Regions from separate parts of the Streptomyces violaceusniger Tu 4113 genome, predicted to be linked through region 1. Evidence: riboswitches for the same ligand, from Rfam matches in the RefSeq annotation. Region 1 holds a riboswitch; each other region holds the start of a gene.

Region 1 (7,632 bases):
CGTTCAAGGAGAAAACGGGGGACACCCCGCTGGGCTACCTCACCTCATGGCGCATGTACCGGGTGAAGGTGCTGCTCCGGGAGACGCCGCTGAGTGTCCAGGAGATCGCGGTCAGGGTCGGCTACGACACCGGGAGCGCGTTGAGCCGCGCCTTTTCGGCCAGGGAAGGCGTCACGCCCGGGGCCTGGCGGAAGGACGAGGCGCACCGTCGGCGTCCCCTGTCCGGCGCGACAGCCGCCTGACCACGTCCGGCGTCGGGCATTCGGCATTCGGCACCGGGGCCGGAGCGCGACGTGGCACTCCGGCCCCGGCCGGTCGTCCGGGTCAGGACGCGGGCAGCTCGCCGCGGACCGTACGGGCCGCCGCGACCAGGTTCCGCAGTGAGGAGCGGGTCTCGGGCCAGCCGCGGGTCTTCAGGCCGCAGTCGGGGTTGACCCACAGCCGCTCGGCGGGGATGGCCTTCAGGCCGGTGCGCAGCAGCTCGGCCGCCTCCAGCGCGCCGGGCACACGCGGGGAATGGATGTCGTACACACCGGGCCCGGCCTCGCGCGGATAGCCATGGGCGGCGAGCTCGCGGGCCACCTGCATATGGGAGCGGGCCGCCTCCAGGCTGATGACATCGGCGTCGAGGTCGTCGATCGCCTGGACGATGTCGCCGAACTCGGCGTAGCACATATGGGTGTGGATCTGGGTGCCGGGCCGTACGCCACCCGTGGTGAGGCGGAAGGCCTCGGTCGCCCAGGACAGATAGGCGGGCCGGTCCTCGGCGCGCAGCGGAAGGGTCTCGCGCAGGGCGGGTTCGTCCACCTGGATGACCGAGGTCCCGGCCGCCTCCAGGTCGCCCACCTCGTCGCGCAGGGCGAGGGCGACCTGACGGGCGGTGTCGCCGAGGGGCTGGTCGTCGCGGACGAAGGACCAGGCGAGCATGGTGACCGGGCCCGTGAGCATGCCCTTGACCGGGCGGTCGGTGAGGGACTGGGCGTAGGCCGTCCAGCGCACCGTCATCGGCTCGGGGCGCGAGATGTCACCGGCCAGGATCGGCGGGCGGACGTAGCGGGTGCCGTAGGACTGCACCCAGCCGTGCTGCGTGGCGAGATAGCCGGTGAGCTGCTCGGCGAAGTACTGGACCATGTCGTTGCGCTCGGCCTCGCCGTGCACCAGCACATCCAGGCCGGTCTTCTCCTGGAACGAGATCACCTCCTGGATCTCGGCCTTGATGTGCTCCTCGTACCCGGCCGTGTCGATCCGGCCCCCGCGCAGGTCGGCGCGGGCGGCGCGCAGTTCGCCGGTCTGCGGGAAGGAGCCGATGGTGGTGGTCGGCAGCAGCGGCAGGCGGAGGTGGGCGCGCTGGGCCGCGGCGCGCTCGGCGTACGGCTGGGAGCGGCGGGCGTCGGCCTCGGTGACCGCGCCGGTGCGGGCGCGGACGGCCGGGTCGCGGGTGATGGGGGAGTTGGCGCGGGAGGCGAGGGCGGCCCGGTTCGCGGCCAGTTCGGCGGGGATCGTGTCGGTGCCGCGGGCCAGGCCCTTGGCGAGGGTGACGATCTCCGTGGTCTTCTGCCGGGCGAAGGCCAGCCAGCGCAGGATCTGCGGTTCGATGTCCCGCTCGGCCGCCGCGTCGAGGGGGACATGCAGCAGCGAGCAGGAGGCGGCCACATCGACCCGGTCGGCCAGCCCCAGCAGGGTGCCGAGCCTGGCCAGGGACTTCTCCAGATCGTTGACCCAGATGTTGCGGCCGGCCACGACACCGGCGATCAGCCGCTTGCGGGGCAGCCCGCCGACGGCGGCCAGCGCGTCCAGATTCGCGGCGGCGGCCTCCGTGAAGTCCAGCGCCAGCCCCTCGACCGGGGCCTTGGCCAGCACGGGCAGGGCCTCGCCGAGGCGGTCGAAGTACGAGGCGATCAGCAGCTTCGGGCGGTCGGTGAGGGCGCCGAGATCGCGGTAGGCGCGGGTGGCGGCGTTCAGCTCGGCCGGCGTGCGGTCCTGGACCAGGGCGGGCTCATCGAGCTGCACCCACTCGGCACCGGCCGCCCGCAGATCGGCCAGCACCTCGGCGTACACCGGAAGCAGACGGTCCAGGAGGGTGAGCGGCTCGAAGTCCGCGGGTGCGCCCGGGGCGGGCTTGGCGAGCAGGAGGTAGGTGACGGGCCCGACCAGGACCGGCCGCGCCGCCAGACCGAGGCCGAGGGCTTCCGTCAGCTCCGCGACCGGCTTGGCGGAGTCGGCCGCGAACACCGTGTCCGGACCCAGCTCCGGAACCAGGTAGTGGTAGTTGGTGTCGAACCACTTGGTCATCTCCAGCGGCGCGACGTCCTTTGTGCCCCGCGCCATCGCGAAGTAGCCGTCGAGCGGGTCGGCGGCGACGGCGTCCCGGTGGCGGTCGGGGATCGCGCCGACCATGACGGTGGTGTCCAGCACGTGGTCGTAGTACGAGAAGTCACCCGTGGGAACTTCGTCGATACCCGCCCCGGCCAACTGCCGCCAGGTGGTGCTGCGCAGTTCGGCGGCGGTGGCCCTGAGCGCGTCGGCGGTGACGCGGCCCTTCCAGTAGCCCTCGATCGCCTTCTTCAGTTCCCGGTTCGGGCCCTGGCGGGGGTAGCCGTACACGGTGGCCCGTGCTGCCGCGGCTGCGGACTTCGGTGTCACGGAGATCTCCTTCGCGAGATGAATCCCTGAGATCCCGGCGACGGGAGGAGAGCGCGAAGGGTGACGTACCGGGCTTTCGGCCTCGCGCGGCAAAAGCGTGGCGACCTGCCCGGTATGTACGCCGACCCGCCCTCGAGGTCACCGAGATGTCCGCGCACGAGTCGTCCGTACGCGGGCAGATGGCAGGTCTTCGGACTCACGGGCGCGTCCTCCTGGGGGAGGACACCTAGTGGCCGTCGCTTCCCAGGCCCGCTCACCGGACCCAGTGCGTATGACGGCGGTCGTTCCCGCTCACCGCTGCGGGGCAGTCCCGGATTCCCACCGGGTTCCCTCTTACGACGCATCCCGCCTGGCGGACGGGGCGAACCAACTACACCGGCCAGCCTACGGGGCCGTCCGGCGGTGTGCAGGGGGCGGTCCGGAATTCGGGACGGTGAATGGGAACACGCGATGGCCGAGGGTACGGCCGGTGCCGCCCGGGCCGTGCACCGGCCGCACCCCGTCCATCAGCGAGTTCAGGGGGTCAGCACGCGCCGGAGTCCGACCCGCCCGCCAGATTGACCGGCACGGTGACGAAGGAGAACTGGTTGCTGGCGCACACGCCGGGGAAGGCCGTGCTGCTGGAGTTGTTGACGGTGACATCGGGCGCGTCGTCCGCGATGGCGCCGCCCGCGCCGACGGCGAGGGACGCGGCGGTGAGGGCGAGCGTGGACAGGGCGGTCCGGATACGCATGGGAACTCCTTGCTGGGAATCTGCCGCCGGATATGACCGGCTTCGCATGCATGGTGCCCCTTTGGCAGGGCACTCGCGGCCCACCGTCCCCCCAATGGCGGAAGCCGCCCCCGCAGCCGTCCGGCCGGCCCAAGACGCGCGTCCGGTCATCCGCCGCCGCGCCGACCGTCGTCCGCCGGTGCGGAGGGCGGAATCGTCGGTGGGCGGCTGGGGTCGGGGACGCGGTCGGTGAAGCCGCCGGGGACCGAGCGGCACTGCTGCTCGCGGAAGTGGACCGGTGCCGTGCCCACTCGGCGGGCGAACAGTCTGCTGAAGTAGGCCGGATCGTCGTAGCCGACGCGGCGGGCGATGGCGGCCACCGGCAGTTCGGTGCCGACGAGGAGTTCCTTGGCGCGGCCCAGCCGGATTCCGAGGAGGTAGTCCTTGGGGCTGCACCCCGCGCCGCGGCGTACCGCGGTGCGCAGTTCGGCCGGTGTCATGCCGTGCCGGGCGGCGTGTTCGGTCACCGAGAGCGGCTGGAAGGCGTCCCGGGCCAGGGCCTGGAGCACCGGATGCCCGTCGGCGCCGGTGTCGGCGCGGGCGCGGCGGAGGGCGACGAGGAGTTCATGGACGGCGGCTGCGGTCTCGACCTCCAGGAACGGGTTGCCCTGGCGCGCGGCGCGGGCGATCCGGCCGATGGCCGTACGGGCGGTGGCGGTGTCGGTGAGTGCGACCACGGGGCCGTCCGCGTCGAGATAGCCCAGGTCGGCGTAGGCGGCGGTGGCCGGTCCTGTGAAGTCGACGAACGCCTCGTCCCATCCGGTGTCCGGGTCCGGGGCGTAGTGGTGGGTGACACCGGGGGTGAGCCAGAGCAGCGCGGGCGCGGTGACGGTGCGGCGGCGGCCGTCCGCGCCGCGGAACCATCCGCGGCCCGCGCTGATGACCACCGCCACATGGTGGTCCAGGACGCGCGGGCCGACGACGGGCAGGGCGCCGTGCTGGAGGCCGACGCCCAGACACACCAGGCCGAGGCGGTGATGGGCCGGGCTGGGCGTGAAGTACCGCATCCAGGTGTGATACATCCGCGGTCCCCTCCGGTCGGCTGCTCCCATCACTCGCCGATCTTTGTCCACGGACTGCCTGGCCGCCAAGGGGAGGGGGGTCCTGGCGGAGGCTTACCAGAGGTGGGGGTGGCGGAGGGAGCCGGGCTGTGGATGTCTTCGTGCTGCCCCGCTCCCTCCGCCGTGTCAGTCCAGTTCCTCCACGGTGAAGGAGTCGAGTGTGAACTCCGCGGTTCCGCTGTCACCGGTCTTGCGCAGCCCCACCCACATCTCGCCGTCCGCGGGCGCGGTGACGGTGTAGCTGTGGGTGGCCCGCCCGGTGGCGGCGGGCAGGGGGGTGCGCTGAAGCTCGCGCGGTTCGGGTTCGTCCACGGCCGTGATCCAGGCGTACTGACCGGCCGCCTCGTTGGCGTACGTCAGGCTCACCCGGTAGCGCCGCCCCGGGCGGAAGCGGGCGGTGTGCGGCACGGTGCGGTAGACGAGGCCCGCGTTCTCGCCGCGTGACTTGAGGGACTGGCCGCCTTCGAGCACATCGTCGATCACCTTGCCGTTCCATCCGGCCTGGGTGAACGGGGCGTGCCGCTGGGCGATATGGGTGCGGGGGTCGGTCACCCCGCCCGCGTCGCCCTTGACGAACGGGCCCCAGCCCTGTGGCACCCGCTCGAAGTCCTCGTACACCAGGGTGCCCGGCTTCGTCGTGCGCCGGGCCCGCACCACTCGCAGCCGGTCGAAGCGGACCCGGGCGCTGCCCTCGGCCACCGCCAGGGTGAGGGTGACCGGCCCGCCGCCGTCGGGGACGGTGAAGGAGGTGAACATCCGCTGGAAACGGGTGCCGTGTTTGCGGTCGGCGGCCAGGTGGTTGACGGCGGTCGAGGTCTCGGTCCAGTTCTCCGCGGTGACGCCGTCGGCGGTGTGCACCCGCAGCGCGGCCCGCCGCCGCTCACCGGCCTTCGCGCCCACTTCCACCTGTACGGAGGCCACATAGCCGCCGGGGGCCAGCCGGTCGAGTCGCTGGCCGACGGTGGCGGCCGCGCCCTCGCCGAAGACCAGCTCGTAGTCGCCGAGCGTGCTGCGTTCGACGGTGGCCGGGCCGGTGGTCTGCCACCCGCGCAGCGATCCGGAGTGGAAACCGGGGTCGTACAGCGGGGTGCCCTCGCCCCAGCCGGGGGCCTCCTGGGCACGGGCCCGGGAGCGCAGCACCACGTACGGGGCGTCGGGGTCGGCGGTGATGCTGACGTGGCCGTCGCGCACCGGCAGGGTGACCGGCTCGGCGCGCCCCTGGTCGGTGAGGCGGTACAGCACCACGGACCGCTGCCCCGACCAGCCGCGCGGCAGCCGCCAACGGCTGGTGCCACCCGCCGGGTTGTAGTGGTAGAGCTTGGCCGGGTCGGTGGCCTCGCGCGGCTCCCAGGGCAGCAGATAGCCGCCGCCGTCGTAGACCAGCCGCTCGTCGGTGGTGATGCGGCGGACGCCCCCGGTGTCGGTGACCGAGGTGTGGCCGGGCCCCTCGAAGGTGATCTCGTGGTCGTCCCAGGTGCGGATGGGGTGCGCCTGGAGGTATTTGGCGGGCAGGCTGTGGGTCCAGATGAGCCGGTAGAAGGCGGTCCAGTCGGTTTTGCCGGTCCAGCCCTCGAAGTTGCCCATCCGGGGGATGCCCAGCAGGGTGGGCCACTTGTCGGCGAAGACGTCCTTCTGGTGGTTGCGGATGAAGCGGAGGAGCCGGGAGTTGATACCGCGCGAGGTGTCCGGGCCGTAGTCGGTCTCGGTGGCCCAGTGCGACCACAGCGAGGAGCGCTCCAGCCCGTGGCCCCATTCGGTGGTCAGGCGCCAGCCCTGGTCGCGCAGGGCCCGCTGGAGCCGGTCGGAGTTCCAGCCGGACTCGCGGAAGACGTCGATGTAGAGCGCGGCGAGGGCCGGGTCGGTGTCGTTCCGCAGATCCTGGAAGCGCCGGATGATCTCGCCGGAGACCAGGTCGCGGCGGGGGTCGATGCGGTAGGACTGGTCCAGCCAGTCCCACTGCTTGTCGTATCTGTCGACCAGTGTCTCGGAGAAGGCGTTGGCCACCGGATAGGACTCGGTGGCGTTGACGTGCACCGCGAAGTCGCTGTTCCAGTGGCGCCCGGAGCGCAGCAGGGTGTTGAGGTCGGCCAGGCCACCGGCGCGGGTGTTGTAGTTGCCCGCGTAGTCGGGGTGGGCGGAGTCATGGCCTTCCGACTGGTAGCCCTTGAGCAGGGTGTACTGCCGCAGTCCGTCGGTGGCCAGCGCGATCCGCTTGACGTTGTCGAGGGGTGTCGAGGAAGGGGTTGGTGGCCTGGCTGGCGAAGTTGAACGGGATGTGCGGGACGACCCGCAGATGCTGTTCGTCGGCGCCGAGCGGGTTGACCATGATGTCGCGGAAGGCGATGGCGGCGTCCTGCCAGTCGACCACGCCGTCGCCGTTGCGGTCCCGGGTGAGGACCACGGTGGCCCAGGGCAGCGGTTCGGTGGCGCCGACGGCCGCGGTGGCGGCCCGGTGGGTCCACTCACCGCAGGTGAGCCGGGCGGTGATCTGGCCGTCCTCCCGTACGGTCTGCCGCCACAGCCGTCCGTTGTCCCAGGTGGTGCCCGCGGCGGAGGAGGGCTTGTCCCAGACCGTGTTGGTCTCGACGGCGGCCCCGAGCCGGTCGGTGCTGACGACGGCGTAGGCGCAGCCGATGGGTGCGCCGTCGGTGGGGGTGTCGGCCGTGGGCCGGACGGCGGTGTCACCGCTTTTGGCCTGGTCGAGGTCGATCCGGGCGGCCAGCAGGGTGGCGCCCGGCTGGTCGGCGCGGACGCTGAGGAACGCCAGCCCCGGGATGCGCAGGGTGCCCACGCGCAGCGCGTCGGTGTCGGCGATCCGGGTGACCCGCCAGTCGACCTGCCATTCGCTGACCCGGATCCGGATGTCGATCTCGGCGTCCGCACCGGAGGCGGATGCGTTGGCGGTGTCCGTGCCGGGGGTGTCCGCCCCCGAGGTGGCCGTGGTCGCGCCGAAGGCGAGGGTGTAGCTGATGTGGTCCGGGCCGCTGGTGACGGCGGTGGTGCGCGGGGTGCGTTCGACGCCGTCGATGAGCACCGAACGGACCGGCTCCCGCTGTCCGTGCAGCACCGCGCCGGTCTCGCGGTCGAAGTACGCGACGATGCGCGGGAACTCCAGGTCCACCCGGACCTCCAGCCGCTTCGACCGCAGCGTGCGCT
Region 2 (7,632 bases), 2.1 Mb from region 1:
GGCGACCACGCTCTCCCTGCTCGAACCGGCCGTCGCCGCCGTCCTCGCCGTCCTGGTCATCGGCGAACGGCTCCCCGCCGTCGGCTGGACCGGCATCGCGCTCGTCCTCGCCTGCCTGGCCGTCCTCACCGCCCCGACAGCCGTCTCCAGGCGGCGCCGACAGCGGCCGGAAGGCGTGACGCCGCCACAGCGCACAGGGGCGGAGCACACGGTTGCTCGGCCGGACCCGGGGCGGGTGCCGTAGCGGAGTCCGTCGACGAGGGGGGCGGGCGGCGAACGCTTGGCCGTCCGCCCCATCACTCCGCGATCGAAAACCGCTCCGCGAGGTCGCGATGCCGGTCCGCGGCCAGCTTCGCCTGGTCCGTGCTGATGGTCGATCCGGGCATCAGCCCCAGCCGTTCGAGCTCGTCCGCGAAGCGCAGATGCTCCAGCCGCGCGTACTCGCGGCAGGCAAGGCAGGTGACGTTCTCCGGACGCGGAGAGGTCATCGCGTACGGCGCCCGCACTCCGCATCCGGTGGCGATGCGGCTCGGCAGGTCACCGGCCAGCCCGAAGGTGGACGCCATCATGTTGCGGACGGCGGCGACGCCTCGGACGACCTTCGACTCGACATGGATATGCGGATCGTCCCCGCCCATGCACCCTCCCTGCCCCGGCGACTTGACGGGCCGCGGTTGGTCCCGGCCGCCCGCGGACCGCAGGAGGAGTCTGCCATGTACCCGGTGCGCCACCGTCCATCCGTCCCCCGGTTCAGGTCGCGGTCGCGGCCGCCGCCGCACGGCCCGCGGCGCGGCCCGAGAACAGGCAGCCGCCGAGGAAGGTGCCCTCCAGGGAGCGGTAGCCGTGCACTCCCCCGCCGCCGAAGCCCGAGACCTCGCCGGCCGCGTACAGACCGGTGATCGGGTTGCCGGAGCCGTCCAGGACGCGGCCGGAGAGGTCGGTCTGGAGACCGCCGAGGGTCTTGCGGGTGAGGATGTTGAGGCGCACGGCGATCAGCGGTCCGGCGGACGGGTCCAGGATCCGGTGCGCGGAGGCGGTGCGGCTGAGCGTGTCCCCGGGGTAGGCGAGCGCGTTGCGGATGCCCATGACCTGGACGTCCTTGGTGTACGGGTTGGCGATCTCGCGGTCGCGGGCCTCGACCTGCCGGGTGAGGTCCGCCAGGTCGATGAGGTTGTCGCCGGTCAACTTGTTCATCCCCGCGACCAGTTGGGGCAAGGTGTTGGCGACGACGAAGTCCTCGCCCTTGTCCCGGAACCGCTGGATCGGCTCGGGTGTCTGCCAGATGCGGGAGAGGAGCTGCAGGATGTCCTTGTTGGTCAGGTCCGGGTTCTGCTCGGAGCCCGAGAGCGCGAACTCCTTGGCCATGATCTTCTGGGTGGTGACGAACCAGGAGTAGTCATAGCCGGTGGCGGTGATCGTCCCGAGGGTGTGCAGGGTGTCGTAGCCCGGGATGTCGGGGGTGGAGAAGCGCTTGCCCTTCGCGTCGAACCACATCGACGAGGGGCCGGGCAGAATGCGGATGCCGTGGCCCGGCCAGATCGGGGCGTAGTTCCTGAGGCCCTCGGTGTAGTGCCACATGCGGTCGGGATTGACGATCCGTCCGCCCGCCTTCTCGGTGATCGCGAGCATCCGGCCGTCCACGTACGCCGGGACGCCGGTGACCATGAACTTCGGCGGTGTGCCGAGCCGGTCGGGCCAGTTCCGCCGTACGAGATCGTGGTTGGCGCCGATACCGCCCGAGGTGACGATCACCACCGGGGCGCTGAGCTCGAAGTGGCCGACCACGGTGCGCGAGGTGGGCTTGCCGCGGGCGGCGTCGCTCGGCTCCAGGATCGCGCCGCTGACCCCGGTGACGGCACCGCCGGTGACCACCAGATCGTCCACCCGGTGCCGGAACTTGAAGCTCACCCGCCCGTCCTTCGCGGCGGCCCGCACCTTCTTCTCGAACGGCTCGACCACGGCCGGACCGGTGCCCCAGGTGACGTGGAAACGCGGCACCGAGTTGCCGTGCCCGTCCGCGAGGCCGCCGCCGCGCTCAGCCCAGCCGACGATCGGGAACCACTGCACGCCGAGCCCGTGCAGCCAGGACCGCTTCTCCCCGGCCGCGAAATCCACGTACGCCTCGGCCCATTTGCGGGCCCAGTAGTCCTGGCCGCCGGGGTCGGAGACGCCGCGGTCGAAGCCGGCCGTGCCGAGCCAGTCCTGCCAGGCCAGTTCGTGGGAGTCCTTGATGCCCATCAGCCGCTGTTCCTCGGAGTCGACGAAGAACAGGCCGCCGAAGGACCAGAACGCCTGGCCGCCGAGGTTGCTCTCGGGCTCCTGGTCGAGGAGGAGCACCTTGCGTCCCGCGGCCGCCAGCTCCGCCGTGGCGACGAGCCCGGCGAGCCCGCCGCCGACCACGATGGCGTCCGCGTCCGAGGACGCCCCGGAGGCGGCGAAGGCCGGACCCGCCGCCTGGGCGAGCGCGGCGCCGGCGAGCACACCGCCCGCCGCCGTCAGGGCGCGGCGGCGGCTGATCCCGTCAAACGAGGCGGCATTCTCTGTGGAGTTCTCCATGGGCTGCCTTCCGGAAGGGGGTTCGGAGGGTGCGGGAGATGCGAAGGGGGTTGCCGCGACGGCAACGTGTTACCGACGGTAGCCCACAGGGTGCGGGGCCGCCAGACTCCTGCTCCCAATGAGCAACTCCCGGGCGGCATAGGGAACTTCGGCCGGTCAGCGTCCGCCGGACGACGGCTCGGGCGAGGCGCGCCGCCGTGGCGAGAAGGCGTACAGATCGAGGATGTCGGGCAGCGGCGCCACGCCGGGGCCGCCCGCCGTGACCCAGGCCACGACGTCCTCTGTCGCATCCCGGTCGTTGACCAGGCCGAGCCACACCGGCCTGCCCCCGGCGGCACGTCCGGCGGCCGATGGCTGCACCACGATCACATTGGCCTGATCGCAGACGTCCAGACACTCGGAGACGCGCACGGGCGCTTCCTCACCGAGCCGTGCGATCTGTGCCCCATGGTCGATTCCGGTCACCTTGGGGCTGCCGCAACAGCAGTCCCGGCATACGGTCACCCGGCATGGCACCGGGTCGGTCGGCCTGACAGGCATGGTGCATCGCCCTCCTCCGGGGAAGTCCGCCCCCCACGCGGCGGAGCCGCACATCGACACACCCCGTCGAGGAGGCGACCGCGTGAGTCTCCTGGCTCTCGGGTCGATGCTCGTCCCGGCCTTCCCACCCGCGCGTACGGGCAGTGGCCTGTTCGGGATCCGCTCGCCGATCACAGTGGCGGCACCGCGCCGGATTCACACCGGCTTCCTCGTTCCGCCGTCGCCTTTGTCGCCCGGCATCATCGCATCCCGGGCACCGCCACACCACGTGGCCCCCGCTCCCGCGAGCACCACGGGCGGATTCGACGTCAGTTCCGGCGGGCCGCCGCCCCCGCGAGGATTTCGCCCAGGCCCTGGCTGGTGGCCGCCAGCACCACGCGATCGTGCGGCCGCAGGACATAGCCGGAGGGCAGATCCCACACCAGGGAGGGCGCCTGGGTGGCACCGTCGTAGGGAGGCGCCGCGGCGAGGTCGCGTTGCCGGTCGGCGGGTTCCGCCGCGTCCAGTGCGATCACCCGCCAGGCGCCCGGCGCGAACGCCTCGGCGACGGTACGCCCCTCCAGTTGCGGATGCCCGGCGACATGCAGGGCGGCGAAGAGCAGCACTCTGCGCTCGACCGGTATGGCGCCGAGGATCTGACGCCCCATCATCGCTCCGGCGAACGCCGGGGCCGCCAGGCTGGAGACGCTGCGGCTGCGGGTGAGGGCCCGCGGATGGGCCGCGCGCAGCGTGCGGTAGACGGCGGTGGCGAAGCGGTCGTCGTACAGGCGCAGCGCCACCCGCAGCCGGGGCTTGACCGAGCGGGCGTACAGCGTCGCCTCCAGATTGGTGGTGTCGACGCTGGTCAGGGCGAGCAGGGAGTGTGCCCGCTGGATCTTGGCGGCCTCCAGGACGCCCTCCTGGGTGACATCGCCGATGACCGTCGGCACCCCCAGCCTGCGGGCCAGCGGGATGCCGCGCGCCCCGGGGTCCTCTTCCACGCACACCACGGGAATGTCCATCTCCCGGAGTCTGGCCAGCACCCGGGTGCCGACCTTGCCGAGCCCGAGCAGCACGACGTGGCCGGAGAGGCCGCGCGGAGGGCGGCGCAGCGTGGAGGCGGTGCGGAAGGTGCCCAGCGCTTCGAGCGCGGCGGCCACCAGGACGGGCAGCATCAGCAGTCCGGTCAGCCCGGACAGCAGTTGGAGGACCTTGCGTCCGGTGGGCTCGTCGAGCGCCGGGTCGTCGATCGCCAGCACGTCCAGCACCGTGAGGTAGGCGGCGCGGAGCAGACCGGCGCCCGTGAGCTGCCAGGAGGCGATGGTGAGGGCGAGCACGGCGATCGCCATTCCGGCGACGGACCAGCGCAGTCGGCGGGAGAACAGCGAGGCGAGCGGCAGTCTGCGGGTGCCGAGCCGCCGTGGCGGCAGCGGTGGGCCGGTGGCGGAGACGGCCTCGAGCACCACCGTGTCGCGGCCGGTGGCGGCGGCCACCTCCTCGTCTCCGGGCAGCAGCTTGGGCCCTTCGTCCCCGCTGCTGTCGGAGCCCTCGCTGCCGCCGGGGTCGCTGGTGGTGGACGAGAGCAGGGCGAGGGTGCACAGCCCCGGGCGGGCCACCTCGTCGGGGCCGGGCGGGGTGCGCTCGGCCGCGCGCAGCAGCAGCCCGTCGGCCTGGAGCACTTTGCTGGTGCCCGCGACGGCGGTGGCCGCCAGCGCGGGTGCCGCGGTGTCGGCGTCCGACAGTACGGTGGTGGTGGCGTCCAGCTCCGCCGCGTCCATCCCGGGATCGGCCACCCGCGCCGCCTCGTCGAGGAGTTCCTCCAGATGCTGGCCGAGCTTGCGGTTGTAGAGCCGGATCACCAGCCGCAGCCGGGGGTTGAGGCGGCGGGCACGGAGGGCGGCGTGGATGTTGGCCTCGTCGTCGTCATGGACCAGGGCGAGCGCCGTCGCATGCTCCGCACCCGCCTCGGTCAGCACCTCTTCGTCGAGCGCCGGGACCTCCATGACCCGCACTCCCCCGTCCGGAGCGGGGTCGTCCGCGGTCTGCCGGGGCAGCGCGACCCGCCCGACGGCCGCGCTGAACCGGCCGAAGAGCGCGGAGGTACGGCCTCCCGGCCGCCATCCGGCCACCTGCTGCCCGGCCGGGTCCGCCAGGGGGGTGCCGCCGGGGATGACGACCGTCACCTGTGTCCGGTAGACGAAGTGGAGCTCGGCGGCGAGGCGGTGGGCGAGCGCGTCGTCACCGCAGACGACCATGTGGGCCGTTCCCGAGGGGGACGGCGGGTCGGAGGTGGAGGTGGAGAACACGACGGCGAAGCCCCCCGTTGGTCCGTGATGCCATGGGTCATCCGGGCGGGTACGGCGGCCGCGGTCTCCTGCGGTCGGCACCCGCGCTCCGGCGGTCATGATCAGACCGTACCTGGTGGGCTGCCCAAGGGAGTTGGGCACCGGGGGCCGGCGACCGGACGCCCCGTGTGCTCACTCGCCGGGCACTCCGCAGCGCGCACAGCGGGCGAAGGGCGCGGTGTCCTGGATCGCGCCGCAGTCGGCGCAGACCCGATCCAGCCAGCAGGCGGACTCCCCGCCCTCGGGCTCGGCAGGCGCCGGGGCCGGGTCGGGATCCGGGTCCGCCATCTCCCGGTCAGCTGTCTCCCGGTGCGCCGTCTCCCGGTCCGGGTCGCCGGGTCGAGCCGTGCCGCTCATCGTGTGCGCCTCCCTGTCCGGACCGTACGCGAGTCCATCCGCCGACCCCTTACCCGTAGCTTCGTCCCGGGAAGCGGCCCACTCATAGATCCGATCTCTCATGCCCCATTGACCCTTGACGGGGCGTAATGCCGCCCGACCCCTCCCCAGTTATCGGATGACTCGGTAACGTATCCGCTTCGGGAGGCAACGATGCCGAGATCTTACCGACGCTCCGCTGTGGCATTTCTGCTCTGCGGCGTCCTGGCCATGACGCTCTTCATCACCGGGCCCGCGCAGGCGAAGGACTCCGCCTGGACCGTGCGCGGCCCCTCACCCCACTCCGGTCCCCTCGCACAACTGCGGCTCGACGGAGCCTCGGGAGCGCTGACGCTCCAAGTGTCCCGGGGCGGACGGACGGTGCTCGAGCCCTCGCCCGTGGGCATCGTCACCGAACGGGCGGATCTGTCGCACGGGCTGCGCTATCTGGGGCGCCACGACCGCACCGTCGTGGAGCGCTACCGGTCGACGGTCGGCAAGGAGCGCTCGCGCACGGCGCGGATGACCGAGACCCGCTTCCGGTTCCGGGGCAGCGGGAGCGCCCGGCTGGACCTCGTGGTGCGGGTCTCGGACGACGGGGTCGCCTATCGCTATGTCCTGCCCTCCGGCAGCGGTGATGTCCTCAGCGAGACCTCGGCCTTCACCCTGCCGCCGGACGCGGCCGCGTGGCTGGGCGATTACCGCAAGGACAACGAGAACCTGTTCAAGGAGTACACCGCGGCGACCGCGCCCACCGGTGAGTACATGGCCCAGGCGCTCTTCGAGACGGCGGGCGGCTACGCCCTGATCGCCGAGTCGGATCTCACCGGCCGCTACTCCGCCGCCCGGCTGATCCATCAGCAGGGGCAGCCCACGTACCGCATCGGGCTCTGGGACCAGCGGGTCGCGTCCGACGGACCGCTCAGCACACCCTGGCGCGCGCTGATCGTGGGCGATCTGGGGACCGTCACCCAATCCACCTTCACCGACGATCTGGCACCCGCGTCGCGGGTCGCCGACACCTCGTGGATCCGGCCCGGGCCCGCCCTGTGGACCTGGCTCGCGGGCGGCAAACCGGCCGGGCAGAGCCTGTCGATGCAGAAGGGGTACGTGGACTACGCGGCCCAGCGCGGCTGGCCGTATGTGGTGGTCGACGCGGGCTGGTACTTCGACCCCGACCAGTGGGATGTCACCGACCCCGACTGGCCGCGCAACAGCTGGATTCCGCAGCTCGTGGACTACGCGCGCGAGCGGCATGTGGGCATCCAGGTCTGGATCCACCACCGCGACCTCGACACCGCCGAGGAGCGCGAACTGTGGCTGCCCACACTGGAGAAGTGGGGGGTGAAGGGCGTGAAGATCGACTTCATGGACTCCGAGGCCCAGGAGACGCTGCGCTGGTACGACGAGATCCTCAAGGCCACCGCGGACCACCATCTGCTCGTCAACTTCCATGGCTCGACGATCCCCAAGGGCATCCAGCGCACCTGGCCGCAGGTGATGTCGATGGAGGGGGTGAACGGCGAGGAGAAGCGGACCAACACCCCGCAGCATCTGGCGACGCTGCCCTTCACCCGCAACGTCATCGGCTCCATGGACTTCACCCCCGGAGCCTTCCACCGGGCCGAACGCCCCAACGCGGGTTCGGACGCGGGGGAAGTCGGCCTGTCGGTGCTCTACGAGTCCGGTATCCAGGACCTGGCGGGCACCCCGGATTCCTATGACGCCCGTCCGCTCGCCCGCCGCTTCCTGGAGCAGATCCCCGCCACCTGGGACCGTACCCGGCTGCTGACCGGGCGGCCCGGTGAGAGCGCGGTGCTGGCCCGCGCCAGCGGTT
Region 3 (7,632 bases), 200 kb from region 1:
CGGCGTCGCGGCCAGGACGTCGTGGGCCGCGCGTTCCGCGGCGGCGAGGGCGCCTTCGATGTGTCCGGCGTGCCCGCTCGCCGCCTCGGTCGACGCCCAGTGCAGCCGGCCGTCGAGCTCACACGTGCCGAGCCGGGTGCCGCCCGGGCGTGATCACCTGTCGCCGGGGCGCACGACGACGGCGATGGTCTCGACACGTCCACTGTGTTCGAAGCGGAGAGTGAAGGGCACCAGGTCTCCGGCCCGCCAGCGGGCCGTGGCCGGGACGGTCACATCGCTGGTGAACGGTGACATGTCGAGCGTGCCACCCGCCGGAACCGGCAGGGAGTCCGCGACCTGCCGGGAGGCGGCGCCCCGCCCGGTCATCCGGTGGCGGCTGAGCGAGATCCCCTCCGCGACGGCGGAGGAGGTCACCTCGACCAACCGGTCCTGCCCGCCGCCTGTGTTGGTGATGCGGAAGAACGCGGCGGTCCGGGGCACTCCCGGGGCGGGGAGGAAGAGCTGTGCGTCGGTGATACCGATACGTGGGGGCCTGCCCGCGTTGCCCGAGGCGGTCCATGTGGCGAGGCCGCCCAGTGCGAGGACACAGGCCCAGAACGGAGCGGCCGCGGCCAGCAGGGAGTCCGTGAGGCGACGGCGGGTGGGCGTCCAGGAGGGGGTCGTCATCGAGCGGGTCTCCACCTCGGTGTCGGGTCGCCGCTGCGGGCGGGCAGGCCACCAGCGGCGGCGTACATGGGCGTCACAGGGGCTTCCGGGCGGCAGGCGCGGCGGGCCGGGAGGGGCGTGGGCCGGTCGGCGACGGTTGCCAGGCGCGCAGCCGCAGGCTGTTGCCGACCACGAGCAGCGAGCTGACCGACATCGCGGCCGCGGCGAGCATGGGGTTGAGCAGGCCGACCATGGCCAGCGGTACGGTCACGACGTTGTAGCCGAACGCCCAGAGCAGATTGACGCGGATCGTGCCGAGCGCACTGCGGGCGAGGCGGACCGCGTCCGCCAAGGTCTCGATGTCACCGCGTACCAGCGTCACGTCGGCCGCCCCGATCGCCACATCCGTGCCCGTGCCCATGGCGATGCCGAGGTCGGCGCCGGCCAGCGCGGCCGCGTCGTTGACCCCGTCACCGACGACGGCGACCCGGTAGCCCTGCTCCCGCAGCTCGCGGACGAGGGCGGCCTTGTCCTCCGGGGTGCAACGGGCGTGCACCTCCTCGATACGGAGATCGGCGGCGACGGCGCGGGCGGGCGCCTCGCGGTCGCCGGTGGCGAGTACCGGGCGCACGCCCAGGCGGCGGAGCCGCTCCACGGCCCGGTAGCTTCCCGGTCGCAGCACATCTCCGACCTCGATCAGTGCCTCGGTCGCGCCGTCGACGCGGACCACGACCGGTGTACGGGCGGCGGTCTCGGAGGCCGACAGTGCTTGAGCCAGTGTCGGGGGCAACTCGTCGTCCGGGGCCAGGACTTCGATCAGTCGGCCCGCCACCCGCCCGCGCACGCCCTTGCCCGGCAGCGCGATGAAGTCGGCGACGGCCGGGAGGGACTCTCCGGGATCGGTGCGCCGGGCGTGGGCGGTGAGGGCACGCCCCAGCGGGTGTTCCGATCCCTGTTCGACCGCGCCCGCCAGCCGGACCAGTTCCTTCTCGCCGAGTCCGCCCGGCACGGCGGTGACCCGGGCGACACTCATATGCCCGGAGGTGAGGGTGCCGGTCTTGTCCAGCACGACGGCGTCGAGGTGCCGCAGCCCCTCCAGCGCCTGCGGTCCGCTGACCAGGACGCCCAGTTGGGCGCCCCGGCCGGTCGCCGCCATCAGCGCGGTGGGGGTCGCCAGGCCCAGCGCGCAGGGGCACGCCACGACCAGGACGGCCACGCTCGCGGTGATCGCGGCCTGCGGCTCGGCACCGGCCCCGAGCCAGAATCCGAGGACCGTGACGGCCAGGGTGAGCACGACCGGGACGAAGACGCCCGCGGCCTTGTCGGCGAGCCGCTGCGCCCGTGCCTTGCCCGCCTGGGCATCGGTCACCAGCCGGGTGATCCGGGACAGTTGGGTATCGGCGCCCACCGCGGTGGCCCGCACCAGGAGCAGGCCCCCCGCGTTGATGGCACCGCCGATCACGGGCGTGCCGGGGCCGACTTCCACCGGCTCGCTCTCCCCGGTGACCAGGGAGAGATCGACGGCCGAGCTGCCCTCCACCACCGTGCCGTCGGTGGCCATGCGCTCCCCGGGCCGGGCGACGAAGACCTGGCCGACCCGCAGTTCCTGGATCGGGATCAGGCGCTCGCCCTCGCCGTCGCGTACCGACACCTCTTTCGCGGCCAGCCGGGCCAGGGCGCGCAGTGCCGCGCCGGTCCCCCGCCGGGCCCGTGTTTCCAGGAAGCGGCCGGCGAGGACGAACAGCGGTACGCCGACGGCGGCTTCCAGATAGATATGGGCGACGCCGTCCGAGGCGGTGGGCACCAGGCTGAAGGGCATCCGCATGCCGGGATCCCCGGCCCCGCCGAAGAACAGCGCGTAGGAGGACCAGGCGAAGGAGGCCGCGACACCCAGTGACACCAGGGTGTCCATGGTCGCCGCCGAGTGTCGCAGGCCGCGCGCCGCCCGCAGATGGAAGGGCCAGGCTCCCCGTCAGAGTGCCGCGAGACGGGCCTTGAGCAGGCAGAACTCATTGCCTTCGGGATCGGCGAGGACGTGCCACTGCTCCTCCCCGGTCTGGCCGATGTCGGCCCGGCGCGCACCGAGCTTCAGGAGGCGTTCGAGCTCGGCGTCCTGATCGCGGTCGGTGGCGTTGACGTCGATGTGCAGCCGGGATTTCCCGGGCTCCGGCTCGTCTCTGCGGCTGAGGATGATCGTCGGCTGCGGACCGCCGAACCCTTCGCGCGGCCCGATCTCCAGGGTTCCGTCGTCCTCGCGATCGAGCACCACGAAGTCCAGGACCTCGCACCAGAACCGCGCCAGCACCTCGGGGTCGCGGCAACCGAGCACGAGTTCACTGATACGACATGCCATCGACGAAACCTACTCTCAGCGCGGGAACTGCCGGGGTGGCCGCGCGCGGATCTCAGAGGCTCCCCGCAGTGCGGACTCTGGGGACCGTACCGGGCGAGGCGAGCAGTGGCGAACGGATTTCAGGCCCACGCCCGTCGGGACGCTCGTCAGGGCTGGGACTGGGGCTGGGGCTGGGACTGGGGCGGAGCCACCAGCGTCGTGGACGGCCGAGTACAGCCACCGCGGAGACACGCAGCCAGCCCCACCGCCACAGCACGAGCCACACCCCCACGGCGCAGAGGGCGTTGACCAGGGTGGCACCGAGGTCCGGATACCACGAGGGCGCCAGCGGAGGCGTCCAGCCGGTCCAGATCTTCGGCGCTGGTCCGCCGCGAGGCGAGGACGGCCGCTTCCGGTTCGAGGAGCCGTCGCAGGCGGTAGGTGTCCTGGAGGTCGCCGAGGTCCGTCGGCTTGACGAAGGTGCCGCGCCGCGGGACGGCAGCCGGGCGTGCTCGGCAGCGGCGTCGAGCTCAGGCGCATGTTCGCGCTCGCCGGCCGCCGGCCCTGCCTCATCGCGGAGACGCCGACCAGCCTGTACACCTGCCGGCTGCGCCGCCGTCGGATGTCCTGGAACGCGAGAGGGCCCCCGGATGGTTCCGTGGGCCCTCGTACGCCTGAGGCATCGTCAGTGCGTGGCGGTCGCCACCGACCGGCCCTCATCGGCCGTCGTAGGCTTGGGATTCAGCAACCGCTCGGCAAGCTCACCGAAGAGTAGACCGAAACCGCCCCACAAGATGACCTGCATGGCCAGCGCGGACAGCCGGAACCGCCACAGCACAGTGGCGGGGAAGTCCCCCGGCACCTCGTTGACCACAGGAAGGAAGGCATACGCCAGCCCGATCACCACGGCAAAAGCAGCCACCGCCGCCACGGTCGCGTACCAGGTGCCCAGCCTCGGAGCCAACCGCTTGCCCAGAATGGTCGCGGCGACCGCGAGAAGCACACTGAGCAGCATCATCAGGAAATACAGCGTCGTGCGCTTGCCGATCGTGTCGCCGTTGCCGACCGCCGGCGGATTGGCCGGGTACTTCAGAAACGGCACCACATAGACCGCCAGCAGCGCACCCCCCGACAGCAGCAGCGCGGTCGCCCGCGGGGTGAAACGGCCGACACGGCCCAGGGCGACGCAGTACGCGAGGGCCGCGATACCGCCGAAGGCGATCCCGTAGACCAGGACACCGGTGGCCAGCCCGGCCGTGGACTGCACACCACGCGAGACCAGCTCGACCTCGTGCTCATGCGCGGGAGCGTGGGCCCCCTCGAAACTGATCGCGCGATCGACGCTCGGCTCACCGAGGAAGTAGGCGGCGACCAGGGCCAGCACACCGGCCCCCAGACCGGCCAGCATGCCCCGGACGAGCAGATTTCTCACCATTGCGGAGTTCATGACTGTGCGGCGCCCCTCGCGTCAGTGGCAGGGGAAGCCGAGCAGATGACGGGCGTCATGCACCCACTCATGGACGTTCTCACCGGAAACAACGGCGGTGGCGCCCTGCTCGGCGCCGACGAAGTACAGCAGGACCAGCATCAGAATGCCGAAGAAAACCGCCCACGGAGCTATCGCCTTCAGCGGCAGCGTGGCGGGCAGTTCGGGGGTGGTGGCTGTGGGCTGCGCGACGTGCTGCGCCATGGCCAGGCCTCCTTAAGGGAGTTCGCGTCCCATCTCGGTGGAGCACAGGACGACGGTTACGGGTCTGACTCACAAGACATCCCGTCCGGGACCCCTCGTTCACAGTGGCGCGACCGTGCCGGTTTCCCACCGGCTTCCGTCTTACCGTCGTCGATATCGCACCGACCGTACCGCGTGTCGGGTTCATGGCCAAGACCGCCCACCAGGCGAGACGCTGCACTGGGGTGCCTGAGGACGGTGCGGGAGCCGGGGCGTGCCCCCGGGCAGGCCCTAAGGTCGCGGCATGCGCATCGTCTCCCTGCTGCCCGCCGCGACCGACATCGTCGCCGAACTCGGACTCGCCGAGCACCTGGTCGGCCGGACACACGAATGCGACTGGCCACCGGAAGAGGTGGCATCCGTTCCTGTGGTCACCGGAGCCGACCTCGACCAGAACACCCGCACCAGCCGGGAGATCTCCGACGCGGTCGGCGGATCCACACACTCCGGGTCGTCCCTCTACACCCTCGACACCGAAGCACTCGCGGCCCTGAGCCCCGACGTGGTGCTCACCCAGGACCTGTGCGAGGTGTGCGCCGTCTCGTACGAGAAGGTCAGCCGGGCCGTCCGGCTGCTCGACGCCGACACCCGCGTCCTCAGCCTGGAGCCACGCACACTCGACGACGTACTGGACTGCCTGGTCACCGTCGGTGAGCTGCTCGGCGTGCGCGAGCGCGCCGAGCAGCGCCGGGCCGACCTGCGCGACCGCCTCGAACGGATCCGCCGGTCGGTCACGGGCCGCGCCCGGCCCCGGGTCGTGGCGATCGAATGGCTCGACCCACTGTGGCCCGCCGGGCACTGGGTCCCCGACCAGATCACCGCCGCCGGCGGCGAACCGCTGCTCGCCACGTCCGGCGAGCACACCAAGCCGATGACCTGGGAAGCGGTGCGCGCCGCCCGGCCGGAGGTGGTGCTCGTCCTGCCGTGCGGCTTCCCACCCGAACGGACCCTGCGGGAAACGGAACTCCTCACCCGCCTCCCGGGCTGGACGGACCTGCCCGCCGTACGGGACGGGCGGGTCTGGGTGCTGGACGGGCCCGCCTACTTCAACCGCCCCGGCCCCCGCGTGGTGCGCGGAGCGGAGGTACTGGCCCACGTCCTCCACGGCGTACGGGCCGGGACGGCGGTCACGGCGGACGAGGCAGGCCTGTTCCCGGGCGCGCCCGGCCGGTGACGCGGGTCCGTCCATCGAAGAGCCACGGCAAGTGCTCAATGCTTCTTGCATACGATGTGCTGATGCATGAGATGCGCACCGGTCTTGGCTCCCTCCCGGACGACACCCCATGACGGACCTGATCCGCCGCGCCCTGACCGCCCGAGCCACTCGGGGCACGCCGACCGCGAAGTCCCCGCGCGAGCGCATCTGGAAGCACCTGTCTCCGCTTCTGCGGCTGCTGATCCTGACCCAACTCGCCTTCAATATCGGCTTCTTCGCGGTCCTGCCCTTCCTCGCCGAGCACCTGGGCACCGCGATCGGCATGGCGGGATGGATGGTCGGATTCGTCCTCGGTCTCAGGACCTTCAGCCAGCAGGGCCTGTTCGTGGTCGGCGGCTGGCTGGTGGACCGTTACGGCGTGCGCCCGGTGGTCCTGACCGGCTGTGTCGCGCGGATCGCGGGCTTCGTCTGGCTCGGGTACGCGGAGCGGACCTGGGCGGTGATCGGCGCGGTGCTGCTGATCGGCTTCGCCGCCGCGCTGTTCTCCCCCGCGGTGGAATCCGAAGTGGCCCGGCAGGCGGTGGCCTGGGAGGAGGAAGGCCGCGGTTCGCGCACCCGGGTCCTGGCCCTGTTCACCGTCTCCGGCCAGGCCGGTACCTTCGTCGGCCCGCTCCTCGGCGGACTGCTGCTCGGCGTGGACTTCCGCGCCGCGTGCCTCGCCGGAGCCGGGGTCTTCGTCTTCGTCCTCGCCGGGCACGCCTGGCTGATGCCGCAGCACATCCCCGGCCGGGTCCGTAACCGGGAGCGGGGTGGCGTCCGCGCGATGGTGCGCAACCGGCGATTCCTCGCCCTGTGCTGCGCATACGGCACCTATCTGCTCGCCTACAACCAGCTCTACCTGGCCCTGCCGGCCGAAGTGGAGCGGGCGGCGGGCTCCCAGGTGCCGCTGTCGTGGCTGTTCGCCCTGTCCTCGCTGCTGGTCGTCTTCGCCCAGCTCCCGGTCACCCACTGGGCGGGCAACCGGCTCGATCTGCGCCGCTCGATGACCATCGGGCTGCTCCTCATCGCCGCCGGTTTCGCGGTCGTGGCCGCCGCGCGCCCCGCCGCCTGGACGGGCACGGTCGGACTGCTGCCCGCCGCGGGCTACGTCGTGCTGCTCACCCTCGGCCAGATGCTGGTCGTCCCGGCCGCCCGCGCCTGGGTGCCCGACCTCGCCGAGAGCGGGCGGCTCGGCCTCTACACCGGCGCGCTGTCCTCCGTCTCCGGCCTGATCGTCCTCATCGGCAGCTCGGCCACCGGCTCCCTGCTCGACCTGGGCCTCCCGCCCGCCGCCCCCTGGCTCGTCCTCGCCGCCGTACCGGCCCTCGCGGTGACACTGCTGCCCCGCCGCCCGACTCAGCCCAGGGTGAGCAGTTCCTCGTAGAAGCCGCCGAACTCCCGTTCCCGGTCGACGAGGTGGATCTCCAGGATCCAGTGGCAGCGTCGTCCGGCCTTGTCGGTGCGCCGCAGCGGGGTGTCGTTGTCGGGCGTGATGTACGACTCCACGCGCGCGCCGTCGATCGTCTCGTGCGGGAACTCCCCGACCAGGTGGCCGGCGTGCCAGCCGCCCAGCTCCCAGCCGGCCTCGGCGGCCAGCCGCTCCACCTCGGCGTGCAACCGCTGCCCGGTGATCTCCGGGTCGCTCTCGAAGAACCGCTTGCCCGCGTCGAAGACCTTGGGCAGATCGTCCCGCAGCCGCCGCTTGACCGGGTCCTCGCCGAGGACGAAGGT
Region 4 (7,632 bases), 5.5 Mb from region 1:
CCGAGCGATCGTGATCGGAAAAGCTGAAGGCCGGTTTCGCGAGACTTCCCAGGAGTTCACTCGTGCGCAAACAGGCAGGTCAAAAGGTTCGTTCGGCCCGATGCGGGCACGGGTGGCGCGGGGCCGGTGCCGCTGTCGCCGTGGGGGCCGTGATGATCGGCGCCCTGGCGCCGCAGGCGGCCTTCGCCGGCGCCCGCCCGGACCGCGGCGTCCAGCAGGGACTGAACGCGCTGGTACATGCCGATGGAGTCCCCGCCGCGCTGGCGAGCGTGCGGGACCGGCACGGTCACACCCGTACCTACACCGCCGGGATCGGCGACCTGGCCACCGGCGCCGAGGTGCCCCCGGACGGACAGGTGCGCATCGGCAGCAACACCAAGACGTTCACCGCCGTGGTCGTGTTGCAGCTGGTCGCCGAGGGGAAGGTCGGCCTCGACACGCCGATCGAGACCTACCTGCCCGGCCTGGTGCGCGGCGAAGGCATCGACGGGCGTCGCATCACGGTTCGCCACCTGCTGCAGCACACCAGTGGGTTGCCCGACTACGTCCCGTACCTCGACGACGAGCCCCGCTCCTACACCCCGCCCGAGCTGCTCGCCGCCGCCCTCCGGCACAAGGCCGACTTCGAACCCGGAACGAGCTGGCGGTACAGCAACACCAACTACGTCCTCGCCGGCATGCTGATCGAGAAGGTCACCGGACACTCGTACGCCGAGGAGGTCGACCGGCGCGTCATCAAGCGCCTGGCGCTGCGCCACACCTACTTCCCGAAGCCCGGCGAGGTGGACATCCGCGAGCGCCACCCCCACGGTTACGACCGGAGTTCGGCCGACGCACCCTGGCAGGACGTCACGGAGCTCAACCCCTCCTGGGGCTGGGCGGCCGGGCAGATGGTGTCCACCAACTCCGACCTCAACCGCTTCTTCTCCGGGCTGCTGTCCGGGCGTCTCCTCCCGGCGGCCCAGCTCGCCCAGATGCGCACGACCGTCCCCGCCGCGTACTTCGGTCCCGGTGCCCGCTACGGGCTGGGCCTGGTGAGCAAGCCGCTGTCGTGCGGCGGCGTCTACTGGGGCCACGGCGGCAGCACCACGGGCTACGAAACCCGGGGCGGGGCCACCGACGACGGCCGCGCCGCCGAGCTCGCGGTGACCACGCAGCCGGGCGACCCGGCGGTCATGCGGCACGTGGACACGGACGTGGACCGGGCGTTCTGCCGCTGAGCTCAAGACGGCCCATAGGGGCCCAGTACGGCCTTGGGGACCAGCCCCTCGGCGCGGAGGCGGCATAGTGCCGCTCGGCGGCCCCGGCGCGGTGCTCACGGAAGGTGACCGGTGAGTCCTCAGCAGTTCGAACGGACGTCGCCGGTCACCGGGCCCTGATGGAAGGGGCCCGATGACCGGCACGGTTCGGCCGGATGTGCGCGTCAGACGTAGAGGAAGCCGCCGGGGACGGTGACGGTCCCGGTGGCCGTCACCAGCGTGACGGTCGCGGTGCCGGGCACCCCGGGCGGGGTGGTGCCGGTGACCGTGGTGGCGGTGGCGGTCACACCCGTGGCGGGAACGCCGTTGAACAGCACGCCCAGCACGCTGCCGAGGTTGGTGCCGTTGATGGTGAACGCGGTGCCGCCGGCGGCGGGTCCGGTGGCGGGCGTGATGTTGGTGGGCGCCGGGGCGGGCGGCGCGACGAAGTAGGTGAAACCGCCGGGGACGGCGGCGGTGCCGTTCGGGCCGCTCAGCACCACAGCGACGGTGCCGCCCCCGGGCGGGCCTGCCGGGGTGATGCCGATCAGGCTGGTCCCGCCCGGGTTGATGGTCAGGATGGCCGACGGGACCCCGCCGAAGGTGACACTGGTGACACCGGTCAGGTTGGTGCCCGTGATCAGGTACAGGGTGCCGCCGGTGGTCGGCCCCACGGTCGGAGTGATGGAGAAGGCGGTGGGCGGCGTCGGCGCCACGTAGGTGTACACCTGGCTGTTGCTGGTGCCGGCGGTGGTGGTGACCAGGACCTGGACGGACCCGGGCGCGTGCGGCGGGGCTATCACCACGATGACGTCGTTGGTGGGGTTGCCCGGCCAGCCGCCACCGGGCCAGCCACCGCCGCCCCAGCCGCCGCCCCAGTCACCGCCACCGGAACTGCTCTGGCTGACGATCTGGGCGGGCACGCCGCCGAAGGTCACGCTGATGACATTGCGCAGGTTCTGCCCGTTGAGCTGGACGAGGTTCCCACCGGCGGCGGGGCCCGAGTTGGGCACCACGGACAGCAGCAACGGCGGCCCCACCTGCGACGGGGGCCAGTTGGCCGCGGTGGGGGCGGCGGTCGCGAGAGCGGTCGAGGTCATGGTTGGTCCTCCCGGGGAGGGGTCGGGTGTGCGCCGACGGCATGCCGATGTCGTGGGCAGGCCGCTGGTCAACGCCTCGTCGTCGCCGCGTCGTGGCAGGCGCGGTCGAGGCAGGCCGGCACCGGAGGAACGGAAAGCCGCCGGGCGGCCGGTCAGGGCGCGGAAGCGATGCGCCGAATGAGAGCGGAACTACGGGACGAACGCCCGGCTCCTGGATGGCCTACGAGGTATGGGGCACCCTCGGCGGCACGTTTCCAGTTATCCACGCCCACCCCCGTCGCTCAAGGTTCCAGGGCTGCCATCACTCGTTTGGCGCATCTGGGCGCGCCCGGCGGCGAGCTTGTATGACAAGCGCTCCGCTATTCGGGGGAACGCGCGGCCGGAGTATGGCCTGCCGTCCTCCACCGTGCCTCTAATGAGTGACATCGGCAGTGCCAACCCGTGCGGGACCACCCGGGGAGGGAGCGATCCGATGAGCCTCGCCGCGTTCCTCCTCGCCCTCGGCACCACCTGCCGTATCACCCGCTTCATCACCAAGGACACGCTGGCGGCGGGGTTCAGAACCTGGGTCGCCGACCGCTTCGGCGACGACTCCCGGCCCTCCTACCTCGTCAACTGCGGCTGGTGCACCAGCACCTGGGTCGCCGCAGCCATCGCCGTCTACGCCTCCTTGCTGCACACCACCGCGTGGTTCCACCTCCCGGCCACCGCCCTGACGCTCTCCTACCTCGCCGGGGTCGCCTCGCGGTGGCTGGACTGACACCGACCTGCACTGGGCTCGAGGGAGACTCGAGGGAAAGGAACGGCAGCCATGGCCTGCAACTGCGGCGGAGGGGCACGTGGCCCGCGACCCGTTGTCGTCTATGAGTTGACGCTGCCGGACGGCACGGTCCGGCGCTATTTCACCTATCAGGAGGCCGACGCCGCCAATAAGCGCGCGGGCTCCACCGGAGTGATCAACACCGCCGTCCAGTGACGGCGAAGCGCGGCGAGTAACGCCGAAGACCGGCGCCGGCGGCATGGCGGCCCCGCTGTCAGTGGTGTGCGGCAGACTGCGGACATGGACATCACGATCAGACGCGCGCGGGACGAGGAACTGGACGGAATCGGCGAGCTCACCGCGCAGGTGTATCTCGGGGACGGGCTCCTGGACTTCGGCGACAGTGATCCATATCTCACCACCCTGCGCGACGCCCGGCGCCGGGCCGCCGAGGCCGAGCTGCTGGTCGCGGCGGACGCGGCGAGTGACGAGGTGCTGGGGGCCGTGGCGTTCGCCGTGTACGGCGGGGCGTATGCGGAGCTGGCCCGGCCCGGCGAGGGCGAGTTCCGGATGCTGGCCGTGCGGGCGGAGTCGCGGCGGCGCGGGGCGGCCGAGGCGCTGGTGCGCGCCTGCCTGGACCGGGGGCGCGCGCTGGGGCTGCGGCGGATCGTGATCAGCAGCCAGCAGTCCATGACCGCCGCCCACCGGCTGTACGGTCGGCTGGGGTTCGTACGAGCCCCGGAGCGGGACTGGTCGCCGATAGCCAAGTTGGAGCTCACCCTGTGGGCGTTCACCGTGGAGCTGTGACGACCGGCGGCGCGCGCCCTGGGCCCATGGGCTCTCGCGCGCCGGGCAACGGGCTCTCGCGCGCCGGGCTACGGACTCGCGTGCGCGCCGGGCCACGCCCCGCCACGGGCCCCAGGTCACGGGCCACCTTCGGAACGCATTAGCACATTCATGCGAAACTCCGCACCTCGCGACACAAGATATGGGGGTGCGTGCGTCGGCCGACACAAGATGTATGCTCGTCCTCGCTGCCGCCGCAGGGAAATCCGGTGGGAATCCGGAACTGTCCCGCAACGGTGTACGTGTGCGCTTATGCGGCGTGCCCGTAAGTCCGAGCACCTGCCGACAGCCCTGTGTGAACACGTCCCCCGGCCTCGAGGGTTGGGCCGATGGACGCTGCGTGGTGTGCCTGACGTACGAGGAGTACGGCATCGGCATGCCCGTACGCGCCCATCGCACCCCCTCGTGGCCCCGGCCGAGCGAGGGAGAGCACCTCAGTGACCATCGCGCCCGCAGATCCGGTTTCAGAGCAGGCGGTTTCTCAGGCAGCGCACGACGCGCCCGGAACCGCCCTGCTGCGGACCCTCACCGGACTCACCGCCGACCTGCCTGCCACCGACCCCGGTAAGGTCGCGGCCGCCGCCCTGCGCGGCCGCCATCCCGGCTCGGACGAGGCGGAGTTGCGCGGCCTGGCGATTGAGGCGGCCGCCGGGCTGATCGCCGAGGAGCCGGAGTACTCGCGGCTGGCCGCGCGGCTGCTGGCGCTCACCATCACGGAGGAGGCGGCCGGGCAGGGCGCGGTCTCCTTCTCCACCTCCGTCCAGGTGGGCCACCGTGAGGGCCTGCTCGCCGACTCCACCGCGGAGTTCGCCGCCGCCCACGCCGCACGGCTGGACGCGCTGGTGGAGCGGGCCCTGGCCGACGGCGCCGACAAGCGCTTCGGCTACTTCGGACTGCGCACCCTCTACAGCCGCTATCTGCTGCGCCACCCCATCACCCGTCAGGTGATCGAGACCCCGCAGCACTTCCTGCTGCGGGTGGCCTGCGGGCTCGCCGAGGACCTCTCGGAGCGGGCGCTGGACGACGTGGCCGAGCTGTACCGGCTGACCAGCACGCTGTCGTATCTGCCCAGCTCCCCCACGCTGTTCAACTCCGGCACCCGGCATCCGCAGATGTCGTCCTGCTATCTGCTGGACTCGCCGCTGGACGAGCTGGACTCGATCTACAACCGCTACCACCAGGTGGCGCGGCTGTCGAAGCACGCGGGCGGCATCGGCCTGTCCTACTCCCGTATCCGGGCGCGCGGTTCGCTGATCCGGGGCACCAACGGGCACTCCAACGGCATCGTGCCGTTCCTGCGCACGCTCGACGCCTCGGTGGCCGCCGTCAACCAGGGCGGCCGGCGCAAGGGCGCGGCCTGCGTCTACCTGGAGACCTGGCACGCGGACCTCGAGGAGTTCCTGGAGCTGCGGGACAACACGGGCGAGGAGGCCCGCCGTACCCACAACCTGAACATCGCCCACTGGATCCCGGACGAGTTCATGCGCCGGGTCGAGGCGGACGCCGACTGGTCGCTGTTCTCCCCGGTCGACGCGCCCGCTCTGGTGGACCTGTGGGGCGACGAGTTCGACGCCGCGTACCGGAAGGCCGAGGCCGAGGGGCGGGCGGTCAAGCAGGTCCCGGCGCGGCAGTTGTACGCCCGGATGATGCGCACCCTCGCGCAGACCGGCAACGGCTGGATGACGTTCAAGGACGCCGCCAACCGCACCGCCAACCAGACCGCCGAGCCCGGCAGGGTCGTCCACTCCTCGAACCTGTGCACCGAGATCCTGGAGGTCACCAACGACGGCGAGACCGCCGTGTGCAACCTCGGCTCGGTCAACCTCGCCGCGCACCTGGACGAGGACGGGCAGGTGGACTGGGAGCGCCTGGACGCCACCGTCCACACCGCCGTGACCTTCCTCGACCGCGTGGTGGACATCAACTTCTACCCCACGGACGAGGCCGGGGCCTCCAACTCCCGCTGGCGCCCGGTGGGTCTGGGCCTGATGGGGCTGCAGGACGTCTTCTTCCGGCTGCGGCTGCCGTTCGACTCGCCCGAGGCCAAGGCGCTCTCCACGCGGATCTCCGAGCGCATCATGCTCGCCGCGTACGAGGCGTCCTGCGAGCTCGCCGAGCGCCACGGCCCGCACCCGGCCTGGTCCGAGACCCGCACCGCGCGCGGTGTGCTGCACCCGGACCACTACACGGACGCGGTGGCCACCTGGCCGGAGCGCTGGGAGGCGCTGCGCACCCGGATGGCGAAGTCCGGGATGCGGAACTCGCTGCTGCTGGCGATCGCGCCGACCGCGACCATCGCCTCCATCGCGGGCGTCTACGAATGCATCGAGCCGCAGGTCTCCAACCTCTTCAAGCGCGAAACGCTCAGCGGGGAGTTCCTGCAGGTCAACTCGTATCTGGTGGACGACCTCAAGAAGCTGGGCGTCTGGGACGCCCATACCCGCGAGGCGCTGCGCGAGTCCAACGGCTCGGTCCAGGAGTTCTCCTGGGTGCCCGCGGACGTACGGGACCTGTACCGCACCGCGTGGGAGATCCCGCAGCGCGCCCTGATCGAGATGGCGGCGGCCCGCACCCCGTACCTCGACCAGAGCCAGTCGCTGAACCTCTTCATGGCCTCGCCGACCATCGGCAAGCTCAGCTCGATGTACGCGTACGCCTGGAAGCGCGGCATCAAGACCACGTACTACCTGCGCTCGCGTCCGGCCACCCGGATCGCCCAGAGCGCCCGTGGCGGCGGCGCCGCCGCCACCGCGCCCGCCCCTGCCCTCATCCCCGTACAGCAGGCTCCGGCCGAGGCCGACGCCATCGCCTGCTCCCTGGAAAACCCCGAGTCCTGCGAGGCATGCCAGTAACCATGAGTGACACCAAGAACCTGCTCGACCCGGGCTTCGAACTCACCCTGCGGCCGATGCGGTACCCGGAGTTCTACGACCGCTACCGCGACGCGATCAAGAACACCTGGACCGTGGAGGAGGTCGACCTCCACTCCGACGTCACCGACCTCGCCAAGCTCTCCCCCGGTGAGCAGCATCTGATCGGCCGTCTGGTCGCCTTCTTCGCGACCGGCGACTCGATCGTGTCCAACAACCTGGTGCTGACGCTCTACAAGCACATCAACTCCCCCGAGGCGCGGCTGTATCTGTCCCGGCAGCTCTTCGAGGAGGCGGTGCACGTCCAGTTCTATCTGACGCTGCTGGACACCTACCTCCCCGACCCGGACGACCGCGCCGCGGCCTTCGCCGCCGTCGAGAACATCCCCTCCATCAGGGAGAAGGCGGAGTTCTGCTTCCGCTGGATGGACTCGGTGGAGAAGATCGACCGGCTGGAGACCAAGCAGGACCGCCGCCGCTTCCTGCTCAACCTGATCTGCTTCGCGGCCTGCATCGAGGGGCTGTTCTTCTACGGCGCCTTCGCGTACGTGTACTGGCTGCGCTCGCGCGGGCTGCTGCACGGCCTGGCGACGGGCACCAACTGGGTGTTCCGCGATGAGTCGATGCACATGGAGTTCGCCTTCTCGGTCGTGGACACCGTCCGCGAGGAGGAGCCGGACCTCTTCGACGACGAGCTCCGGCAGCAGGTCACCGACATGCTGAAGGAAGCCGTCGAGGCGGAGCTGCAGTTCGCCCGCGATCTGTGCGGGGACGGGCTGCCGGGCATGAACACCGCGTCGATGCAGGAGTATCTGCAG

What was found. Region 1 has a riboswitch for cobalamin ahead of metE (5-methyltetrahydropteroyltriglutamate--homocysteine S-methyltransferase). Riboswitches for the same ligand answer to the same signal wherever they lie in the genome.
Region 2: another riboswitch for cobalamin. It lies ahead of STRVI_RS19760 (hypothetical protein); the one in region 1 lies ahead of metE (5-methyltetrahydropteroyltriglutamate--homocysteine S-methyltransferase).
Region 3: another riboswitch for cobalamin. It lies ahead of STRVI_RS27215 (CbtB domain-containing protein); the one in region 1 lies ahead of metE (5-methyltetrahydropteroyltriglutamate--homocysteine S-methyltransferase).
Region 4: another riboswitch for cobalamin. It lies ahead of STRVI_RS06360 (ribonucleoside-diphosphate reductase subunit alpha); the one in region 1 lies ahead of metE (5-methyltetrahydropteroyltriglutamate--homocysteine S-methyltransferase).

What each region holds. Positions count from the first base shown of each region.
Region 1 covers NC_015957.1:6,882,291-6,889,922, reverse strand. The annotation lists gene STRVI_RS27940 (AraC family transcriptional regulator) at 1-242, shown strand, start outside; gene metE (5-methyltetrahydropteroyltriglutamate--homocysteine S-methyltransferase) at 325-2,643, opposite strand; cobalamin riboswitch at 2,808-3,029, opposite strand; gene STRVI_RS27930 (hypothetical protein) at 3,167-3,376, opposite strand; gene STRVI_RS27925 (helix-turn-helix domain-containing protein) at 3,523-4,437, opposite strand; partial or broken gene STRVI_RS27920 (endo-alpha-N-acetylgalactosaminidase family protein) at 4,603-7,632, opposite strand, start outside.
Region 2 covers NC_015957.1:4,791,086-4,798,717, reverse strand. The annotation lists gene STRVI_RS19775 (DMT family transporter) at 1-244, shown strand, start outside; gene STRVI_RS19770 (hypothetical protein) at 297-638, opposite strand; gene STRVI_RS19765 (FAD-binding dehydrogenase) at 751-2,556, opposite strand; gene STRVI_RS19760 (hypothetical protein) at 2,713-3,096, opposite strand; cobalamin riboswitch at 3,166-3,343, opposite strand; gene STRVI_RS19755 (NAD-binding protein) at 3,405-5,330, opposite strand; gene STRVI_RS19750 (hypothetical protein) at 5,553-5,777, opposite strand; gene STRVI_RS19745 (glycoside hydrolase family 97 protein) at 5,970-7,632, shown strand, end outside.
Region 3 covers NC_015957.1:6,677,895-6,685,526, forward strand. The annotation lists gene STRVI_RS27195 (copper chaperone PCu(A)C) at 154-666, opposite strand; gene STRVI_RS27200 (heavy metal translocating P-type ATPase) at 740-2,557, opposite strand; gene STRVI_RS27205 (VOC family protein) at 2,618-2,998, opposite strand; gene STRVI_RS27210 (CbtA family protein) at 3,663-4,424, opposite strand; gene STRVI_RS27215 (CbtB domain-containing protein) at 4,446-4,667, opposite strand; cobalamin riboswitch at 4,704-4,852, opposite strand; gene STRVI_RS27220 (cobalamin-binding protein) at 4,951-5,880, shown strand; gene STRVI_RS27225 (MDR family MFS transporter) at 5,990-7,285, shown strand; gene STRVI_RS27230 (M24 family metallopeptidase) at 7,258-7,632, opposite strand, start outside.
Region 4 covers NC_015957.1:1,414,237-1,421,868, reverse strand. The annotation lists gene STRVI_RS06380 (serine hydrolase domain-containing protein) at 63-1,220, shown strand; gene STRVI_RS06375 (IPT/TIG domain-containing protein) at 1,424-2,338, opposite strand; gene STRVI_RS06370 (hypothetical protein) at 2,811-3,098, shown strand; gene STRVI_RS52515 (DUF7196 family protein) at 3,150-3,314, shown strand; gene STRVI_RS06365 (GNAT family N-acetyltransferase) at 3,399-3,905, shown strand; cobalamin riboswitch at 4,086-4,245, shown strand; gene STRVI_RS06360 (ribonucleoside-diphosphate reductase subunit alpha) at 4,382-6,796, shown strand; gene STRVI_RS06355 (ribonucleotide-diphosphate reductase subunit beta) at 6,787-7,632, shown strand, end outside.